Regions from separate parts of the Chromobacterium vaccinii genome, predicted to be linked through region 3. Evidence: predicted binding sites of a transcription regulator. Region 3 holds the regulator's gene; each other region holds the start of a gene.
What was found. Region 3 encodes FliA, which starts transcription of late flagellar genes. Its sites were predicted from a motif close to GCTAAAGNTNNNNNNNNNNCNGCCGATAAT; they were not measured.
Positions count from the first base shown of each region.

Region 1: the regulator FliA is predicted to act here: its motif matches at 5,023-5,052, upstream of BKX93_RS10145 (flagellin N-terminal helical domain-containing protein).
Region 2: the regulator FliA is predicted to act here: its motif matches at 5,180-5,209, upstream of BKX93_RS22695 (LPP20 family lipoprotein).

Region 1 is NZ_CP017707.1:2,175,061-2,182,351, reverse strand. It holds gene BKX93_RS10155 (glycosyltransferase) at 15-3,869, shown strand; gene BKX93_RS10150 (flagellin N-terminal helical domain-containing protein) at 4,054-4,902, shown strand; gene BKX93_RS10145 (flagellin N-terminal helical domain-containing protein) at 5,101-5,949, shown strand; gene BKX93_RS10140 (flagellar protein FlaG) at 6,025-6,450, shown strand; gene fliD (flagellar filament capping protein FliD) at 6,488-7,291, shown strand, end outside.
Region 2 is NZ_CP017707.1:4,908,559-4,915,849, reverse strand. It holds gene BKX93_RS22715 (ABC transporter ATP-binding protein) at 1-310, opposite strand, end outside; gene BKX93_RS22710 (ABC transporter permease) at 312-1,916, opposite strand; gene BKX93_RS22705 (extracellular solute-binding protein) at 1,989-2,981, opposite strand; gene BKX93_RS22700 (flagellar assembly protein T N-terminal domain-containing protein) at 3,107-4,396, opposite strand; gene BKX93_RS22695 (LPP20 family lipoprotein) at 4,396-5,118, opposite strand; gene BKX93_RS22690 (GlxA family transcriptional regulator) at 5,232-6,146, opposite strand; gene BKX93_RS22685 (EamA family transporter) at 6,139-7,044, opposite strand; gene BKX93_RS22680 (DUF1737 domain-containing protein) at 7,031-7,243, opposite strand.
Region 3 is NZ_CP017707.1:3,906,530-3,913,820, forward strand. It holds gene BKX93_RS18195 (exonuclease domain-containing protein) at 1-324, shown strand, start outside; gene BKX93_RS18200 (DUF2846 domain-containing protein) at 389-832, opposite strand; gene BKX93_RS18205 (flagellar motor protein) at 910-1,659, opposite strand; gene BKX93_RS18210 (RNA polymerase sigma factor FliA) at 1,710-2,456, opposite strand; gene BKX93_RS18215 (MinD/ParA family ATP-binding protein) at 2,453-3,331, opposite strand; gene flhF (flagellar biosynthesis GTPase FlhF) at 3,328-4,764, opposite strand; gene flhA (flagellar biosynthesis protein FlhA) at 4,778-6,862, opposite strand; gene flhB (flagellar biosynthesis protein FlhB) at 6,869-7,291, opposite strand, start outside.

The sequences.
Region 1 (7,291 bases), 1.7 Mb from region 3:
CACAGGAAAATAACGTGGAACAACAACCCCGCAAGCCGCGCATTGGCGTTCTGACCCGAGACCTGCAGGACGCAGCCTGCTTCAAGCTGCGGCTGGGCGATCCGCTCCGCCTGATGTCGCCGGTGCTGGATGCCTATCTTTTCCGCAATCAAGTTGAGTACAGCTTCGAGGGTGATTATCCATTCAAGGATGATCAGGATTTTGTGGACTCGATGGACATGTTCGTCGTCCAGCGGCTGTTTCCCTACCCGGAATTCAGGCCGGTGCTGGAGATGATCGTCGAGTCCGGCAAACCCTTGGTCTACGAAACGGACGACTGGCTGCTGGACACGCCCGAGCAGCACGTGATGTACAACTTGTGCCAGCCGGCGTTCGACGGCATCGAATGGCTGTTGCCCAAGTGTTCGCTGGTGACCGTGTCGACCGAGGCGCTGGTCGAGAAGGTGAAGCCCTACAACGACAAGATTTTCGTCTTCCAGAATTGCCTGGCGTCGGAACGCCTGGTGGAGCCTATGCCGCACAGCGGCCAGATCACCATCGGCTTCGCGGGCACCAGCACCCACGGCAAGGACGTGGAAATGGTGTCCGCCGCGTTGAAGCGGATTTATCACGAGTACGCCGGCCAGGTGAAATTCGTGTTCTGGGGCGATGTGCCCCCGGACTTCGTCGGCATCAAGGATGTGCGCAAGGTGGCGGAATTCGTCACTTACAACGAATACCTGGCGGAGCTGGCCAAGCTCAAGATCGATATCGGCATCGCCCCGCTGGTGCGCAGCGAGTTCAACGACTTCAAATCCGACATCAAGTGGCTGGAGTACGCGGTGGTCGGCGCGGCGGCGGTCGTGTCCGAGGTCCCGCCATATGCGGATCTGAAGGACAGCGGCCTGGCGGTGGTGGCGGAGAATACCGAAGACGGATGGGTGACCGGGGTCAGCAAGCTGATCGACGATCCGGAGTTGCGCGTCCGTCAGGCGGAGGCCGCCCGCCGCCATGTGCTGGACAAGCGCTTGCTGGAACAGCGGGTCGGCGATCTGCTGGCCCGGTACGCCGAATTGCTGCCGGATGGCCTCAAAGTCCAGATGCCGGCCCAGTTCGGCCATATCATCCAATACGATCTGGGCGAAAACGACATCGACGGCTCGAAGGCCTACCGGCGCTTGGTGAAGCGCCGCCAACTGCGGGAAGTGCACGCGGAGCAGCTTGCCGAGCGCATGATGCTGGCCTGGAAGCAGGTGCCGATGTTCAACCTGATCGTTCTGGCGCCTGGCAACCGCCTGGCGCGGCTGTCGGAAACGTTTTCCGCGATGGAGGACGTGCTGTACCGGAACTGGCGGCTGATCGTGATTTCCGACACGCCGGAACCCGACCCGATTTTCAGCAGCAATCCCCAGCTCGCCTGGCTGCAGCTAGATAGCCTGGAGAACGACCAGCAGGTGGCGGATGTCATCAACAGCGTGATCGCCGATGTGCCGTCCGACTGGGTCATGCTATTGCCCGCGGGCGCGCGCTTGCAGCCCAACGCGCTCGCGCGTCTGGGAGAGGAAATTCACGTCCATCCGGAATACGGCGCCATTTATTGCGATCATGACGTGGTCTCGCCGATGGGCAGGCGCTTCCGTCCGGCTTTCCTGCCGGACTTCTCGCCCGATTACCTGCGTTCCATGGACTACACCAGCTACGCGGTGGCGTTCAACCGGGAAACGCTGGCCAAGCTCGGCGGCATGCAAGCCTACCCGCGCGCGCATTGCTACGATGCGCTGCTGCGCGTGTACGAGCGCTGGGACCGCGGCGCGATCGGCCATGTCGACGACGTGCTGGTATCCCTGCCCTGGGTGGACCCCAAGAGCGACCGCCTGGGCAACGCCTCCCGACGGGTGGCGCTTGAGAGCCATATCAATCGTTGCGGTCTGCCGGCGTCGGTGGATGAGGGGCTGGTGCCGGGCACCTTCTATTACCAGTACCAGTTGCTGGCCTCGCCGCTGGTGTCGGTGATCATTCCGAGCAAGGACAAGCTGGAATGCCTGGAGCCCTGCCTGGCCGGCTTGTTCGGCACCACGGCGTACCAGAATTTCGAAGTGCTGATCGTCGACAACGGCTCGGAAGACCAGGAAACCTTCGAGTTCTACGAGCGAATCCAGGCCAGCCATCCGGGCCGGATCCGCATCCTGGCCTATGATGCGCCGTTCAACTTCTCCGCCCAGTGCAATCTCGGCGCGCGCGAGGCGCGCGGCGAATACCTGCTGCTGCTGAACAATGACACCGAAGTGGTGTTTCCGCATTGGTTGGAGCGCTTGCTGGCGACCGCGCAGCAGCCGGGCGTCGGCGCGGTGGGCGCGCGCCTGTTGTATCCGGAGATCGGCCGCGTGCAGCATGCCGGCATCGTGCTGGGCATGCCCGGCGGGATGTATTCGGTGGCCGACCACATCTTCGAAGACATGGATTACCTGTTCCCGGGCTACCTGAACCGCAGCCTGACCATGCAGAACTATTCCGCCGTCACCGCAGCCTGCCTGCTGGTGGAGAAACAGATCTACGAGCTCGTGGGCGGAATGGACGAGGAGAAGCTGCAGGTCTGCTTCAACGATGTCGATTTCTGCCTGAAGGTCCAGGCGGCCGGCCTTCGCAACGTCTACAACCCGTTCGTGGTGCTGTACCACCACCACGCCAAGAGCATAGGCCGCGTCACCACCGATCCGCGCCCCGCATTGAAGGCGGCGGTGCGCGAGCGAGAGGAGATGGAGGTGATGCTGGCGCGCTGGCTGCCGGTGCTGGCGAACGATCCCGGCTTCAACCGCCACCTGTCGCTGCGCAACAAACGCGGCTTGATCGAATCTGACCGCATCGTCGCCTGGGACGCGAAGCTGCCGGGCCGCAAGCGGGTGCTGGGCGTGCCGGTGCCGGGTGGCAGCGGCGAATACCGTTTGAGCCAGCCGCTGTCGGTGCTGCAGGAAAAAGGCAAACTGGACGGCGAGATCCACCAGCCGTCCGCCGGCATTCCCACCGTGGTGGAACTGGCCCGCCAGGCGCCGAATACGGTGTTGCTGCATACCGGCATCAGCGATTATCTCTATGAGACGATGGATGCCTACCGCAAGTACATTCCGGATCTGCGCATCGTGTTCGGCCTGGACGACCTAGTGGGCGGCGTGCCGGAGAAAAGCAGCCTGTACGACCACTGGTCCCGCCACTACCCCGACGCGAAGCAACGCCTTCGCCGGGTGTTGAAGTTGTGCGACGCTGCGGTGGTCTCCACCCAGCCTCTGGCCGATTTCATCCAGAACATGGTGGGCGAGGTGGTCATCGCGCCGAACCGGCTGCGCAGAAGCGTGTGGGGCGACCTGAAGTCCGAGCGCCGCGCCGGCAAGAAGCCCAGAGTCGGTTGGGTGGGCGCTGGCCAGCACCGCGGCGATCTGGAGCTGATCCACGAGGTGATCCTCGCCACTTACAAGGAAGTGGACTGGGTGTTCATGGGCATGTGCCTGCCGCAGTTCCGTCCCTATGTGGCCGAGATGCACCATGCGGTGCCCTTCGCCGATTATGCCGCGAAAGTGGCCAGCCTGAACCTGGATCTGGCGGTGGCGCCACTGGAGCTCAACCCTTTCAACGAGGCGAAGAGCAATCTCCGGCTGCTGGAGTACGGCGTGCTGGGTTGGCCGGTGGTGTGCACCGACATTTATCCGTATCAGACCAATGACGCGCCGGTATGCCGCCTGCCCAATCGGGCAGACGTCTGGATCGAGGCCATCCGCGCGCGGGTGCATGATCTGGACGCGCTGGCGAAGGAGGGCGATGCGCTGAAGGCCTGGTTCGATAAAGACTACTGGCTGGAGGACCATTACGAGGAATGGTTCCGCGTGCTGCATGGTTGAGCGCTAGCCGAGTCACCGGATGACGTTAAGCCCCGGGTATGCACCCGGGGTTTTTCTTTCCAAAGGAGATAGTCTGCATTTTTGGTAATTTTGCCATTTTCATCAACGTTTCCCCGCCGGGGCCGATCAAGTTGGCAACAGGCAATTATTTTGGTAGCCCGCTGGGCTGATAAGGGGAACGAAAATGGCAATTACCGTCAATACCAATATTTCATCGCTGCAGGCCCAGCTGAACCTGAACGGCTCTCAGGCGTCGTTGTCCAAATCGCTGGCCCGCTTGTCTTCCGGCCTGCGCGTCAACAGCGCCAAGGACGACGCCGCCGGTCTGGCGATTTCGCAGACGCTGACTTCGGCCATTCGCGGCAACAACCAGGCGATCAGCAATGCCAACGACGGTATTTCCGTAGGTCAGACCGCTGAAGGCGCGCTGGGCCAGATCGCCAACAACCTGCAGCGTATCCGCGAAATCGCGGTGCAGTCCTCCAACGCCTCGGTGAGCAACACCAACCGTTCGCAGCTGCAAAACGAAGTGGACCAGCTGACCCAGGAAATCTCGCGTATCGTGCAGACCACCCAGTTCAACGGCACTCAGCTGTTGTCCGGCAGCGCGGTGTTGACTTTCCAGGTGGGTTCGTCCGGCGCCAGCAGCAACCAGGTATCGGTTTCGTCGCAGGATATGACCTCCGCTGGCGTGCTGTGCAGCTACAGCTCGGCGCTGACGGCCACCGGCACGATCAACATCACCACTCAGTCGGGCGCCTCAGCCATTCTGTCGTCGCTGGATTCGGACATCGCGGAAATTTCAACGGTGCGTTCCACCTGGGGTTCGGTGCAGAACCGGTTTGACGCGGTCGTGGCCAACCTGCAGAACTACGTGCAAAACCTGACTGCGGCCAATAGCCGAATCATGGATGTGGACTTCGCCTCGGAAACGGCCAACCTGACCAAGAACCAGATTCTGCAACAGGCGGGCAGCTCGATTCTGAAGCAGGCCAACTCCCTGCCTCAGGCCGCCCTGACGCTGCTGCAGTAAGCGCGTTTGAAGGTGCCTGGCCGCAGCCTGTTCGTCAGGCTGCGGTGGATGGGTGGACTGGAAGCCTGGCGATGAGGATGAAGGAGTTGATGGTGTTGATGTGAAAATTCACATGCTGGCCATAAAGTTCAGACCTCCTCGGTCGATAAGTTGTGTAAGCAAGCTGTTTTGCCCACACAAAGCACCAGGAGAGTCACCATGGCTATTACCGTCAACACCAATGTATCCTCGCTGCAGGCGCAGCTGAATTTGAACAACTCGCAGATGTCGCTGACCAAGTCGCTGCAACGTCTGTCTTCCGGCCTGCGCGTCAACAGCGCCAAGGACGACGCCGCCGGTCTGGCGATTTCGCAGACGCTGACCTCGGCCATCCGCGGCAACAACCAAGCGATCAGCAACGCCAACGACGGTATTTCCGTAGGTCAGACCGCTGAAGGCGCGCTGGGCCAGATCGCCAACAACCTGCAGCGTATCCGCGAAATCGCGGTGCAGTCCTCCAACGCCTCGGTGAGCAACACCAACCGTTCGCAGCTGCAAAACGAAGTGGACCAGCTGACCCAGGAAATCTCGCGTATCGTGCAAACCACCCAGTTCAACGGCACCCAGCTGTTGTCCGGTAGCGCGGTGCTGACTTTCCAAGTGGGCTCGTCCGGTGCCAGCAGCAACCAGGTTTCGATTTCGTCGCAGGATATGACCTCCGCGGGCGTGCTGTGCAGCTACAGCTCGGCGCTGACGGCCACCGGCACGATCAACATCACCACGCAGTCGGGCGCCTCGGCCATTCTGTCGTCGCTGGATTCGGACATCGCGGAAATTTCGACGGTGCGTTCCACCTGGGGTTCGGTGCAAAACCGGTTTGACGCGGTGGTGGCCAACCTGCAGAACTACGTGCAAAACCTGACTGCGGCCAATAGCCGGATCGTGGATGTGGACTTTGCTTCGGAAACGGCTAACCTGACTAAGAACCAGATTCTGCAACAGGCTGGCGCGTCTATCCTGAAACAAGCGAATACTCTGCCCCAGGCAGCTCTGACGCTGCTGCAATAACAGTAGTACACTGATGGTAAAGCCAGTCACAGCTCCGGTTGGGCAACCGGAGCTGTGGCCATGAGGAGCGTAATCATGCAAATCCCTTCCATATTATCGCCAGCCGCGCCGACGACGGCCGCTCCGGTACCCCGTCAGCAGTTGGTAGAGTTGAACCAGGCATCATCCAATGACCAGAGCCAGCCCGTTCTGGCCGATACGACGCAAGCTGTTGCCGCGGCTGGGCAGAGCCAGCAGCAGCAGTCCACTGCGGACTCGCAGCAGAAGCAGCAATCGTTGAGCAAGCAGTTGCAGGATTCCGTCAGCCAGCTCAACAACACGGCGGCGCTTTACAGCAGTTCCTTGCAGTTTTCCGTCGACAAAGACACCGGATCCACGGTGGTGAAGGTGGTCGACAAGGAGAACAACAAGGTCATTCGTCAGATTCCGTCCGAAGAGGCGTTGCGCATCGCCAAGGCGATCGGCGACTTCAAGGGCCTATTGCTGAAGGACAAAGCCTGATCTATTTGTCCCGATGCGGCGATAACATGGGGATAACATGACAGCCATTACCAGTTCCGTGGGCGCATTGGATGTACAGGGCATCGTCAGCCAGTTGATGATGATCGAGCGGCAGCCTCTGAACGCGAGTCAGAAGCGGGCCGACCAATACAATACCCAGCTCAGTACGGTAGGCAAGCTAAGCTCCTCCCTGTCTGCATTGCAGACGGCTTTGTCCAGCTTGTCTTCCGGTCGTTTCCTGCAGGTATTCAAGGCGTCGGTCAGCGATGCTTCGATGGGTGCCGTGACCGCGACCAGCGGCGGCAGCCCCGGCACCTATCAGATCAAGGTCGACAATCTGGCCAGCAGCCGGCAACTGGTGTTCGACCAGTCGGGCGGCGCCTCGATCAAAGATCCCAAAGCGGCTGTCAGCGGCGCGCCGGACACGATTTCGTTTCAGATCAACGGCAAGACCCAGACCGTCAAATTGCGCGACAATCCGGGCGACGCGGTTTCTCTGCAGACGATCAACGACAAGATCAATGCGGCCGGCATCGGTGTCAACGCCACGGTCGTCCAGAACAATGGCGAATACAAGCTGGTGTTGAATTCCGCGTCATCCGGCACCGACAACGAGTTCAAGATCGTCTCAGGCACCGGCAGCAGCGACTCGAACTCCACGACGGGCTCCACGCTGGCGGGGTTGTCGCAGAGCGCTGCCGCAGGGACTGAATCCCGCAATGCGGGCAATGCCAAGCTGACGGTGAATGGCGTCGCGATCACGGCGGGCAGCAACAAGGTGTCCAGCGCAGTGCCTGGGGTCGACATCGATTTGTACAAGGCCGGCGAGTTCACGGTTTCG
Region 2 (7,291 bases), 1.0 Mb from region 3:
CGAAAGCCACGTTGCCGGCCGCCGTCAGGTGCGGAAACAGCGCATGGTCCTGAAACGCCATGCCGACGCGGCGGCGATGGGCGGGCACATTCACGCCCACGCCGAACACCGTCTCGCCCTCCAGCCGGATGCGGCCGGCCGACGGCGTCTCGAAGCCGGCGATGCAGCGCAGCGCGGTGGTCTTGCCGCAACCGGAGCCGCCCAGCAGGCAGGCGATCTCGCCCCCCTCCAGCGCGAAGCTCATGCCGTCCAGCACCGGCCTGCCGGCGAAAGCCAGGCTTACCGCGTCGAATTCAAGCGTCTTGTCCATCTCACACTCCAGGCTTCTGCCGCGACAGCAGCAAAACCGGCAACAGGCCGGCCAGCACGATGGCCACCGAGGGCAGGGCCGCGCGTTGCCACTCGCCCTCGCTGGTCAGGTTGAAAATGCGCACCGCCAGCGTGTCCCAGCCGAAAGGCCGGGTCATCAGCGTGATCGGCATCTCCTTCATCGCGTCGACGAACACCATCAGCATCGCGGTGAAGAGGCCGCCCTTGAGAAGCGGCAGGTGCAGACAGAGCAACAGCCATCCGCCATATACGCCCAGGCTGTTCGCCGCTTCTTCCTGGCTGCGGCTGATCCGCTGCATCGCCGCCTCCAGCGCGGAGTGGGCCACGGCCAGGAAGCGCGACGCGTAGGCCAGCATCAAGACCAGCAGCGTGCCCTTGAACACGGCGGACGCGCCTTCCGGCAGCCAGCGGCCGAAATGCTCGAGCAGCAGATTGTCCAACGCCGCAACCGGCGCGAACACCCCCACCGCCAGCACCGTGCCCGGCACCGCGTAACCCAGCGTGGCCAGCCGGATCCAGGGCCGGCTGCCCGGATCGCGCCGGCCGGCGAAAACCAGGCACAAGGCGATGGCCGGCACCAGCAGCGCCGCCAACGCCGCCAGCGACAGCGAACTCTTCAAGCTGTCGAGCAGGTCGGCGTCCAGATCGCTAGCCAGATGGCCTGCCGCCCAAACCAGTATCTGGCCGAAGGGCAAGGCGAAAGCCAGCGACAAAACCAGCGCGCAGAAGACGCTGGCCAGCCAGCCGCGCGCGCCGGCCAGGCGGGTGCGCGGCAGCGGCGCCGCCCTGCCCGCCTGGACATAGCCGCGCTGGCCGCGGGCGCGCTGCTCCAGCCATAGCAGGACGAACACCAGCAGCGCCAACAAGGACGCCAGCTGCTTGGCGGCGGGCAAGGAGAACAGGCTGAACCAGGCCTTGTAGATGGCCGAGGTGAAGGCGTCGAAATTGAAGATGGCGACGGTGCCGAAATCGGCCAGCGTCTCCATCAGCGCCAGGCCGAGCCCGCCTGCGATCCAGGGCCGGGCCATCGGCAGCGCCACCTTGAAGAAACCGGCCAGCGGCGACAAACCCATCGACTGCCCGACCTCCAGCGCGCGCCGGCCCATGCCGGCGAACGCGTTGCGCGCCAGCAGGTAGACATAGGGATAGAAAGCCAGCGACAGCACCAGCACCACGCCGGGCGTCGAACGAATGTCGGGCACCCAGGCGGAGCTGCCGAAGGCCTCGCGCAACCAGGTCTGGAACGGACCGGTGAAATCGAACAGTCCCAATTGGGAAAACGCCATCACATAGGCCGGCATCGCCAGCGGCAGCATCAACGCCCAGGAGAAAAACCGCCTCCCGGGAAAGTCATGCACCGCGGTCAGCCAGGCCAGCGGCACGCCCAGCAGCAGCACACCGGCGCCGACGCCCAGCAGCAGGACGGCGGTGTTGCGCAGCAGCTCCGGCAACGCGTGCTCCGCCAGATGGCGCCACACTTCGGCGTCCGGCTCCAACAGGCCCAGGGCGATCACCGCCAGCGGAATCAGGGTAAGCAGGCTGGCGGCTGCGGCCGACGCGCGCCAGCGCGAAACGGTAAACGGCATGCGATGCGATCCAACGGCGGCGGGCCCGCATCGTCAGGACGGCGGGCCCGGTTCAACACGAATCGCGGCGGCTTACTTGTAGCCGGCGCGGTCCATCAGCTTGACCGCCTCGGCCTGCCGGGCACCGGCATTGGAGACGTTAATGTAGTTGTGCTTGAAATCGCCCCAGGCCGCCACACGGGCGTCGGGCTTCACCTTGGGATTGACCGGGAATTCCAGATTGACGTCGGCGAACATGTTCTGCGCCTTCTCCGAGCTCAGCCACTCCAGGAATTTCACCGCGCCCTTCTCGTTCCGGGCATGGCGGGTGACGCCGGCGCCGGAAATATTGACATGGGCGCCCTTGCCGGCCTGGTCGGCCCAGAAGATGCCGACCGGCAGCTTCGGCGACTTTTCCATCATCCGGCCATAGTAGTAGGTGTTGGCGATGCCCACCTCGCACTGGCCGGCGGCGATGGCCTCCAGCATCTTGGTGTCGTCGGGGAACGGCGCGGCGGCCAGATTGCCCACCCAGCCCTTGACCACCTGCTCGGTCTTGGCCGGCCCCATCTCGGCCAGCATCATGCCCACCAGCGACTGGTTGTACACCTTCTTGGAGGTGCGCAGGCAGAGCTTGCCTTTCCACTTGGGATCGGCCAGATCGGCATAGCTGGACAGCTGGGACGGCTTCACCTTCTGGGTGTTGTAGAAAATGGTGCGAGCGCGGATGGACAGGCCGTACCACTGCTTGGCCGGATCGCGCAGGTGGGCCGGAATGTTGGCGTCCAGCACCGGCGAATTGACCGCCTTCAGCAGCCCCATGCGCTCGGCCTGCCACAGATTGCCGGCATCCACCGTCAGCAGCAGGTCGGCCGGGCTGTTGCGGCCCTCGGCGCGCAGACGCTCCATCAGCGGGCCTTCCTTGTCTGACACCAGCTTGACGTTGACGCCGGTCTCCTTCTTGTAGGCTTCGACGATGGGCTTGAGCAGTTGCTCGCCGCGCGCGCTGTAGACCACCACATCCTCGGCCAGCGCGGGGCCGGCCACGGCCGCCAGCGCGGCGGCCAACATCAGTTGCTGTTTCAAGGTGTTTCCCCTGTTCGATTGAGACGAAAAGCGAAGTGCGGGGAGCACCGTAACACCAGTTGATAATACTTATCAATACAAAAATAAATTGCAAACAGTGGAACTTTGAGCAGAAAAACCCGCCATCAGCGCGCCGTTCCGAAGCGGACGTAATCCCCCTCCGCCACGCGGGCGCCGCCCTGCGCCACGCCTATCGAGAAATTGGGCTGCACCTGGGTCAGCGTCACGTCGCCGTTCAGGCTCTCCGGCATGCCCAGCTCCCGGCCCGAAATCAGGTCGCGCAGCGGCTGCCCGCTCGAGCGCTTGTACAGCAGCAGCTTGTCGCCCACCGCCATGCCGTCCAGCAGGCCGGCGTTGATGTAAACGCGCTTGCCTTCCAGCCTTACCACGCGGGCGGAGAACGGGATGCAGGAAATCACGCTTTCGATGCGGTCCGACACATTATCCAGCCACCTATCCACCTGCTTGCCGTAGTCGCTCTGCCAGAACGCGACAGAGGCGAAGGGCTGCGGCATGGTCGGAATCACCGGCCCTTTCGAGCTCACCATGCCGCTGACCCTATCCTTGGCTATCAGCGAACCGGTCAGCCCGTCGTATATCCAGAATTCCAGATCGAACTGCCGCTGCGTGGGCACATACTTGACGCCGCCGCCGAACATGCCGGCGAAGGGGCCGTTGTAGAACGCCCCTTGCTGGCTGGTATTGTTGGATTCGAACAGAGACCTGCGCATGCCCTTGTCCATCACCGATGTGGACAGCACCCGGCCCGCCACCACGAACTGCACGTTTTCCCGCTGCCCCAGCTGGCTGGCGGCCTGCCAGCCGGCATCCGGTTCGGAAACGCGGCTGTCGGCCAGCACCGAAACGGTATTGGCGTCCTTCACCACCAGCATGCTGTTGTGCGCCAGCCTGCGCGCCAACTCAGTCGGCAGCGCTGTGGCCAGGTCAGGCATATCGGACGCGTCGGCAGGATGCGCGACGTCGAAATACGTGGTCACCAGCTTGCGCTTCAGCGACCGGCCCACCGGCATTTGGCAGGACGGGTCTCCGCGCCGCTCCGCCGCGGGAGCCTGCGCGGCCTTGGCCTGGCCGGTGTCCACCTCGACCTTGACGTGGTAAAGCTTGCCCTGCGCGTATTCGTTGACGACCCGCACCGCGCCCTGCACCGGGGACAAGGCCCTCAGCGTGCTGGATTCGCCCTGCCGGCCGGCATCGACCAGCTGCGTCGACTCGATGCGCGCGCCCTGCCGGATGGAGAGCAGCTTCAACGCGTCCTGCATCGCCATCTCCCGCGCGGCGACCGGCCCGTTGTCCAGCGGCGCCACGCCCTCGGCGGTCAGGATTTCCGCTTGCGACGGGCCCGACAAAACAAATGCCGCCGCAAGAGCGGCGGCGCGGATAGCGATTCGCGTCATTACTGGGTCACGTAGAAATTGTTGCTGTAGCGGGCTGGCGAAACGGTCATGACGGCGGGCGCCGGCGCGGCCGCCGGGGCCGGCACGATCTTGGTGGCGCCGCAGTTGGCTTCCGGACAGAGGGCGCCGGCGGCGCCGGTTTCCTTGGACGCCTGCATCACGCTGCCGGTCTTTTCCATGGAGTGGCGGAATTGCTTGTAGAACTCCTGGTCCAGCGTGATCTCGGCCACCGCCTCGCTGGTGCCGTCCGGCTTCATCACGGTGGAAACGATGGTGACGCCGCGCAGGTAGGCGTCCACATAGGTGCGGAAGCTGTCGCTGTTGGCGATCATATTGGACACCGAGCTGTTGCCGACCAGCTTCATGCCCTGCACCTGTTCCGCGATCGCTCGGAAGGCGTCCAGCCGGGCGGCGCGCATCGCCAGCAGCTTGCGCTGAGACGGCGTCAGGCTGTTGGTGTAGGGCGCGGCGCCGGAGCCGGTCACGCGGACGACGATGGGCTGGAAGGGATTGACCTCCTTGACCACCACCCTCACCTCCTCGCCGCTGGCCGTCTCGTCGCCGGAGCCTACATAGCCGACGCCCGACGGCACCGAGCCGCTCTCCTTCATCGGCATCGGCGCGGACATCGCGGATGTCTGCGGGGCGGGCGTGGCGCAGGCGGTCAAACCGGCCACCAGGGCGAACAAGGCGAGGCGAGACGTACGACGGACTGTATTCATGGCAATTACCGATAGGTGTTGATGGAATGGTATGAACCATTCCCGGAGCTCGTCAACCTGAAACATCGGCAATAACTGATGAAACTTGAGAAGCGGACGGCATGCGCGGCCTCTCAGTCATGCGCGGCGGCGGCCCGGCTCATCTGTCTGGCCGAGGAAAAACCGGCCGACAGCGCCGCCTTCTCCTTGCCCAGGCCGGCCGAGCGCCACTGCTGGGCCAGCGCCAGCCGCAATGCTCGGTGGTAATCGTGCGCTGAAACGCCGGCCTGATCGCGAAACAGCCGGGACAGGTGGCGCGCGCTGACGTGGACCTTGGCGGCCAGCTCGTCCAGCGGCCAGTCCCGCACCGGGTCGGCGCAGATCAAGTCCTGGGCCCGGTGCAGCGCCGGGTGCAGATGGTTGCGCCAGGCCAGCCATGGCGACAGCTCCGGGTCCTGCGGCGAGCGGCGGAAATACACCACCATCTCGCGCGCCACCGCGCGGGCGATCGCGGGGTCGGCCAAATCGGCGATCAGATGCAGCGCCAGATCGATGCCGGCGGTGATGCCGGCGCTGCTGTAGCACGGGCCATCGGCGACGAACACTCGGTTCTCCTGCACCCGGGCCGCCGGCGCCAGCGCGCGCAGCCGCTCCAGCAGCGTATGGTGGCTGGTGCAGGCGCGGCCGTCGAACACCCCGGCCTCCGCCAGCAGCAGGCTGCCGGAGCAGACGCCGGCCCAGCGGACGCCCGGCTGGCGCCGGCGCTCGGCCAGCCAGGCGACGATGCGCCTCGCTTCCGGCCGGGCATAGGCCTCGATGGACGGCGTCGAGCCCGGCGCCACCACCACCGCTCCCTCCGGCAGCTGGTCCGGCAACGGCGCCAGGCCGCCCAGCGGCAGGCCCAGCGAAGTATCCACCGCTTCCGACGCGCCGACGTAATGCAGACGAAAATCCGCGCCCCGCAGCCCCGCCAGGCGGAGGGCGTCGGCCGGCCCGGCCAGATCCAGCAGCAAGACGTTGGGCGACAGCACGAAATAAACGTCACGCACGGCTGGTTCTCCAGGAAGCGGCCAAGGCCAGCAGCCTGCCGCCGAACACCGTCGCCAGCAATCCGGCCATCAGCAGCCCGCTGCCGGCCAGTTGCGGGGCGGTCAGGCTCTCGCCCAGCAGCCAGTGCGAAGCCAGCAGCCCCACCACCGGCACCAGCAGGGAGAACGGCGCCACCTTGGCCGCCGCATGCCGCGCCAGCAGGCGGCTCCACAAGCCATAGCCGAACATGGTGGCGACAAAGGCCAGGTAGGCGACGGCGAACAGCGACTGTCCGTCGAAGCCGCGCAGCGCCGCCGCGATGCGTTCGCCGCCTTCCAGCTGCCACGACAGCAGCAAGAAAGGAATAGGCGGCGCCAGGCTGGACCAGATCACCAGCCCCAGCGGCTCCACTTTGAAGCCGTCGCGGCCGATCGCGCGCACCACGATGTTGGATGCCGCCCAACTGGTGGCCGCGGCGATGGTCAGGCCGAAGCCAAGCGCCGTCATATTGCCGCCCTTGCCCATGCCTATCAGCGCCAGGCCGCCCAAGGCCAGCGCCAGCCCCGCCAATTGGCTGGCCTGCCAGCGCTCGCCCAGGAAGACCCGGGCCAGCAACAAGGTGAAGAAAGCTTGCGACTGCAGCACCACCGAGGCGAGGCCGGCCGGCATGCCAAGCTTGATCGCGGTGAACAGACAGCCGAACTGCCCCACCCCCACCGTCAGCCCGTACAGCGCCAGGTAACGCCACGGCAGCGCCGGCCGCTTGACGATGAATACCGCCGGCAGCGCCACCAGCGTGAAGCGCAGCGCGCCCAGCAGCAACGGCGGCACGCCGGCCACGCCCCATTTGATCACCACGAAATTCACGCCCCAGACCAGCACGATGGCCAGCGCCTGCGCCACGTCAGCCAGCGGCATGGTCGCTCCCCGGCCACAGCACCGCCTGCGCGACGATCACCCGCTCGCCGTTGAAAGCTGCCGCCGGCGAGCCGTGCAGCCGGTAGCCCAGCGCCAGCGCTTCGCTGACCCGCTTGCAGAAGGCGGAGTCGTCCGGCCCCGTCAGCAACCGATAGGCCGGCAGGCCGTCGGGCGGAATGTCCGCTACATGTTGCGGCATGCTTTCTCCTTATTCAGACAAATCCAATGACGACACCTTATGACATGC
Region 3 (7,291 bases):
GGCGCGCCTTGCGCCGCCTACCGGATCCGCCGCTGCCGCGGCGCCTGCGTCGGCGACGAGGGCGCCGACAGCCACAACGCCAGGTTGCTGGCGGCGCTGCAGCGGCTCAAGGTCAAACCGTGGCCGTTCGAGGGCGCGGTGGCGGTGGCGGAGCGCGACGAGGTGTGCGGCGATGTGGTGGAGCACCTGTTCGACCGCTGGTGCTATCTGGGCAGCCGCCGCAATGGCGGCGCGCTGGAGGGCGAGCCGGCTTTCGACATCGATTACTACAAGCTGCTGGAGAGCGAGCTGCGCAAACCGGAGAGGGGCGTGTCGCCGCAGTAAGCCGGCATGGCTCCGGACATGAAAAAAGGCAAGCGTCGCTTGCCTTTTTCGATTCCGGGGGGCTTTAGAGCGGGGCGATCAGCGAGGATTCCTTCACGCCATCCTGGCCGGTTTTCTCGTCGACTTCCTGCAGCTGGTTGCGGGGAGCGAACAGGCCCATCTTCACTTCTTGCCAGATGTAATAGATTTTGCCGGCGACTGCGTCCAGGGTGATGCTGGAATCGTTCTCGCCCTTGCCGGTGATCGTATGTTTGCCGGCCGGCAGGTCCTTCATGATGTAGCTATGGGCCACGGTATCGCCGGCCATCGCGTTGTCGATGGCGACCGGCAGCTTCACCGCAGCGCCGAAGTTCTCGTTGCGATAGATGTAGACGCGGGCGGCATCGGCGGCGGGAATCTTGAATTCTTTGGCGGCGGCGTCCGCTTCCTTGGAGGCCATGGGAGTGCTGGCGCAGGCGCTCAGGCCTGCAACCAGCGCGGCAGCGATCAGAATACGCATAGTCGTCATCAGTGGTTGCGATAAGGCGCGACATGATAACGGCAAATTGTAAATCCATGTGAATTTTTGTGTGCTGGGCGGCGGCCTTACTCGTGCATCGCCAGATAGCCGCGCAGCCGGCTTTCGATGATGCGCGGGTTCTCGCCGTTGGCGATCGCCACTACGCCCTCGACCACTAGCTCCTTCATGGCCACCTCGGATGCCACCAGGTGTTTGAGCTTGTTGGCCATGGGCAGGAAAAACAGGTTGGCCGAGCCGACGCCATACACGGTGGCGACGAAGGCCACCGCGATGCCGCCGCCCAGCTTGGCCGGGTCGGACAGATTTTCCATCACGTGGATCAGGCCCAGCACCGCGCCCAGAATGCCCATGGTCGGCGCGTAGCCGCCAGCCGACTCCCAGATGCGGGCCGCCTGCTTGCGGGCGTGCTCGAACATGCTGATTTCCACTTCCATCACCGCGCGCAGCGTGTCCGGCTCGGTGCCGTCCACCAGCATCTGCATCGCCTTCTTGGTGAACGGATCGCGTTGGGTGGCGATCAGGCCCTCCAGCGCCAAGAGGCCGCCCTTGCGCGAGGTCTGGCTCCAGTTGATGACCTCGCGGATCATTTTTTCGTGGTCGAAGTTGGGCGGGCGGAATATCCAGCGCAGCATGCGCAGGCCGGCCATGAACTGTTTGGGCGTGCTTTGCAGCATCACCGCGCTGGTGGTGCCGCCGATGACGATCATGAAGGCGGTCAGCTGCATCAGCGAGCCGATGCTGCCCCCTTCGATGGCTTGGCCGGCGATGATGGCGGTCAAGCCCATTACAATGGCGATAAGACTGATCTTGTCCACAAAAAGGTTCCGTTATCGATCTGGTCTGAGACCCGGCTTGGGGTCTTCGCTTACAGCCAGTCTTTCAATTTTGCGCGCAGACGGGCGATGGCTTGGCTGTGCAATTGGCAGACGCGGGATTCGGTGACGCCCAGCACCGCGCCGATTTCCTTCAGGTTCAGCTCTTGTTCGTAGTAAAGCGCCATCACCAGCTGGTCGCGCTCGGGTAGGAATTTGATCGCGCTGATCAGCTGTTGGCGGAAGCTGTCGTCGGAGAAGGTGGCCAGCGGGTCGGGCGAGTCTTCGTCGGCGACATTGGTCACCGGATTGTGGCTGCTTTCGTCGTCGCCGCCGCCGAAGTCCTCGAAATGCAGCAGGGTGGTGCCTTTGCAATCGCCGAGCATGTCCTGGTATTGCTCCAGTTCCAGGCCCATCTCAACGGCGATTTCCGATTCCAGCGGCGTGCGGCCCAGCCGTTGCTCCAGCTTGGAGATCGCTTCCTCTATCTGGCGGGAGTTGCGGCGCGCCTGGCGCGGCAGCCAGTCCTCGCGCCGGAGTTCGTCCAGCATCGAGCCGCGGATGCGTTGGCTGGCGAAGGTTTCGAACTGCACGCCCTGGGCGGGATCGAACTGGCGGGCGGCCTCGATCAGGCCGATCATGCCGACCTGAATCAGATCGCCCAGCTCCACCGACGCCGGCAGCCGGGCGATCATGATGCTGGCCAGCTTGCGCACCAGCGGGGTATAGGCCTCCACGTCGATCTCGACGCTGGGGGCTGCTGCGGCATAGCCCGATCGGCGGAAGGACGGAAAGGTCATAAGGGTTTGGCTCCATCTGCCTCGGCCCAATCGCGCGAGGCGGCAATCAGCAAGTCCATGTATCCGGTACTGTCGCGGCTGGTTTCCGGCGCGTCCCACTGCGGCAGCACCGCCGACAGCTGCGAGAAGGCCATCGCCGCCTCGCTGTCCGGGAACGCCTCCATCAGCGGCCGGCGCAGCGTCTGGCTGCGGCGCACCGCGTTGTCCTGCGGCACGAAGCCCACCCAGCGCAGCGAAACGGTCAGGAATTCGCTGGTGACAGCCGACAGCCGGGTGAACAGCTCGTGCGCCTCTTCCAGATGCCGCGCGCGGTTGACCAGTACGTTGAAGCGCTGGCGGCCGTAACGGCTGGCCAGGCGCTTGATATTAGCGTAGGCGGCGGTCAGCGAATCGGCTGCCGGCGTCAGCACCAAGACCAGGTTGTCGGCCACGCAGGCCGGGATCGGGTCGCGAACCGGGTCGGGCGCGTCGATCAGCAGCGCCGAAGCGTCGCGCTCCTGCGCGCCGAATTCGCTGCCCAGCCGCAGCCACAGCTGGGTGGAGAATAACGCGCGTTGCTCGGGCTGCGCATAGAGATTGATCAACTGAACGCCTTGCCGCGACACTACCATCATTTCGTCCAGACCGCCCACGCTGACCACCTGGCTTTCCAGCGTGGCGGTGGAGGGCACGCCCAGGCGGCGGGTCTGCACCTGGCCCAGGCAGCAGTCCACCATGATGGGGCGCAGGCCGGCGTAGGCGAGGCCCAGCGCGAGCTCGGTCACCACGGTGCTGGTGCCTGAGTGTTCGGAGCCGATGAAGGCGAAGCTGGGCGCGCGCTGCCGCTGGGCGGCGAGCAGACGAAGGCTGGCGGCCTGGTCCTGCATGGCGTTCATAGCCATCCGGCCTGAGCCGCCTGCATGATGGACATTTCATCGGCCTGCAGCGCGAACGGGGAGGCGATCTGCTGCGCGCGCATCGCGCGGTCGACCAGGAAGGCGGCGTTGGCCGAATGCAGGTCTTCCGGCACCCGCTGGCCGTTGGTGACGTAGTAAAGCTTGAGCCGGTTGCGGATGATCACGTCCAGGCTGGGGCCCTGGGCCACCGCCTCGTCTATCTTCGACAGGATGCAGCCGGACAGGCCGTCGCCGCGGTAGCGTTTCACCACATCCTCCAGCGTATGGCCGTCGGTGTTGGCGGCCAGCAGCAGCAGCCGCTCGATCGGCCGGCCGGCGGTGCGCAGCATGTCGATCTGCGCCAGCACGCGCGCGTCGCGCTGGCCCATGCCCACGGTGTCGATGAACACGATGTGGCGGTTGGACAGGTCGGCCAGCGTCAGCTGCAGATCGCCCTCGTTCTGGATGGAGAACACCGGCACGCCCAGGATCTTGCCGTAGATGCGCAACTGGTCTTGCGCGCCGATCCGGTAGCTGTCGGTGGTGATCAGCGCCACGTGCTGGGCGCCGAAGCGCATCGTCGCGCGGGCGGCCAGCTTGGCCACGGTGGTGGTCTTGCCGACGCCGGTGGGGCCGACCAGCGCGAAGATGCCGCCGCGGTCCATCACCTCGCGGTCGGCGTCCGCGCATTTCAGATTGTGCGCCAGCGCCGAGCGCGCCCATTTCACCGCGACCTCGGCTTGGTACTGAGCCGGCATCTTCTCGATCAGCTGGCGGATCAGCTGGGCGGAAAAACCCATGGCCAGCAGGTGCTTGAACAGCTCCAGCCGGTTGGGCGCCTTGCCCTCCATGTCCGACCAGGCGAAGCTGGCCAGCTGGCTTTGCAGCAGGCTTCTGAGCAGTTTGATCTCGTCGCCGATCTGCCTGAGTTCCTGGGCCATTTGTTCCTGCTCCTCGCCGTTGACCTGCGGCGCGGCAGGCGCCGGCTGCGGCCGCTGCGCGGCGCGCGGGGGAGATTGCGCCGCCGGCTGCATCATGGGCTGGGCGGCGGGCTGCGGCGGGGTAAAGGTCGGCTCCATCCGCGGCGGCGCCGTTTCCAGCCGCGGCGGGGCGGGGCTTTCCAGCGGCTCCACCGGCATCGCGTAGGTGCGGGCGATGGCGCGGTTCATCGCGCTGCCGTTGGCGGGCGGGATCGGCGCGGGTTGCTGCGGCCGGTTGACCGCGGGCGGCGCGTTGCGCGGCGGATGCTTGCTGCTGGAGGTGGACAGCGTGCTGGCCAGGTTGGCGACGTCCGCGTCGGCCACCGCCATGATTTCCACGCCGCCGCCCATCGTCGGGCGATTGGACAAAATAAGGGCATCCGCGCCCAGTTCTTCGCGAACTTGCCTGAGTGCGTCTCGAGTGGTTTTCCCGAAGAACTTTTTCACCACCATTATTGTTTAGCCCTTAGCCCTTGCTGCCGCCGATTACCGCAATTATACGAATGGATTTATTGTCCGGAATCTCATTATGCGAAATCACACGCAATTGCGGCAATGCCCGGCGCAGGAAACGCGCTAGCAGCGGCCGCAGGCCCGGCGCCGTCAGCAGCACCGGATTATACCCCTGGATTTCCACTTGTTCGGTCTGTTGGGCCGCGCTTGACAGCAGATTCTCCGCCAAACCCGGCTCCAGTCCGCCGCCGGCTTTCGATTGCACCGCCTGCATCAGCACGTTTTCCAGCTGCGGCTCCAGCGTCATCAGCGGCAGCTCGGCCTCGCCCGGGAACAGTTGCTGGACGATCACCCGCGACAGCGCGGTGCGCACGGCGCTGGTCAGCTCGTCGACGTCCTGGTTTTGAGGCACGTGGTCGGCCAGAGTTTCGACGATGGTGCGGAAGTCGCGGATGTGTATGCCCTCCGACAGCAGTTGCTGCAGCACCTTCTGCAGTATGCTCACCGGCACCACCTTGGGCACCAGATCCTCGATCAGTTTCGGCGATTCCTTGGCCTGGTGGTCGATCAGCGCCTGGACCTCTTCGCGTCCCAGCAGCTCGGCGGAGTGGGTCTGCAGCAGGTTGGAGATGTGGGTGGCCACCACGGTGCTGGCGTCCACCACGGTATAGCCCAGGCTCTGCGCTTCCTCGCGTTTGCCGGCGTCTATCCACACCGCCGGCAGGCCGAAGGCCGGGTCGGTGGTGGCCGCGCCGGCGATCTCCTTGCTGACCATGCCCGGATTGATGGCCAGGAACTGGCCGATGAAGGCCTCGCCCTTGCCCAGCTCCACGCCCTTCAGCAAGATGCGATAGGCGTTGGGCTTGATTTCCAGATTGTCGCGGATGTGGACCGGCGGCACCAGAAAGCCCAGGTCTTGGGCGATCTTTTTGCGGATGCCGCGGATGCGGCGCAGCAGCTCGCCGTCCTGGGTGCGGTCCACCAGCGGGATCAGCCGGTAGCCGACCTCCATGCCCAGCTGGTCGACGTGCTGGACGTCGTGCCAGCCCACTTCGGCCGCCTGCTGCTCCGGCGCCGCCGCCGGCTGCGCGGCCGCCTGCAGTTCCCGGGCCAGCTTTTGCTTGCCGCGCTGCTCCATCGTCCTGGCCAGCGCCAACAGGCCGCCGGCGATCAGCAGGAAGGAGAAATGGGGCATGTTGGGGATCAGGCCTATCATGCCGATCACCGACGCGGTGATGTACAGCACCTGCGGCTTGGTGAACAGCTGGCCCAGGAACTGCTCCGACATGTCCTGGTCGGTGCCGACGCGCGTCACCACGATACCGGCCGCGGTGGAGATGATCAGCGCCGGAATCTGCGCGACCAGGCCGTCGCCAATGCTCAGCAGGGTGTAGGTTTCCGCCGCCTGGCCCACCGGTAGGTCGTGCTGGACCACGCCGACGATCAGGCCGCCGATCACGTTGATCAGGATGATCATGATGCCGGCCATCGCGTCGCCGCGCACGTATTTGGACGCGCCGTCCATCGCGCCGAAGAAGTTGGCTTCCTCGGCGATGGTGGAGCGGCGCTTGCGGGCATCGTCCTCGCCGATCAGGCCGGCGTTGAGGTCGGCGTCGATCGCCATCTGCTTGCCCGGCATCGCGTCCAGGGTGAAGCGGGCCGACACTTCGGCGATCCGGCCGGCGCCCTTGGTGATCACCACGAAGTTGATGATGGTGATGATTATGAACACCACGATGCCGATGGCGACGTTGCCGCCCACCAGGAAGTGGGAGAACGATTCGATCACCTTGCCGGCGGCGTCCGGGCCGGTATGGCCCTCCAGCAGCACCACCCGGCTGGAGGCGACGTTCAGCGACAGCCGCAGCATGGTGGTGATCAGCAGCACCGAGGGAAAGGACGAGAAGTCCAGCGGCTTGCGCACATTGATGCCGACCAGCAGCACGATCACCGACACCGCGATGTTGAAGGTGAAGAAGATGTCCAGCAGCACCGGCGGCAACGGCAGGATCATCATCGTCAGGATCAGGATGATGAGCAGCGGCCCCGCGAGCTGGGCGATCTTCATTTTGCGCAATATCTGGAGGATGGAGTCCATGCTGGCTTATCGGCTTTCTTCTGGCGCCGAATCTTGCGGACGTTTGCTGTACGGGTCAAGCTCGTCGGGCACGTCCAGTTGATCCGGGAAGGTCGGGGCCACGCCGCCGATGGATTGATACTGCTGCAGCTGGAACACATAGGCCAGCACCTGGGCCGCCGCCGCGTACAGCTGGGCCGGGATGTCCTGGCCCAGTTCTCCGTGGAAATACAGCGCCCGGGCGAAGGGGGGAGAGCGCATGATGGGCACGCGGCTGTCCTTGCCGGTGTCGATGATCTTTTCCGCCAGTTTCAGCGAACCCTTGGCCACCACCTGCGGCGCGCGCATGGTGTCGTCGTATTTCAGCGCCACCGCGAAGTGGGTCGGGTTGGTGACGATCACGTTGGCCTTGGGCACCTCCTGCATCATCCGCTTGCGAGCGGCTTCGCG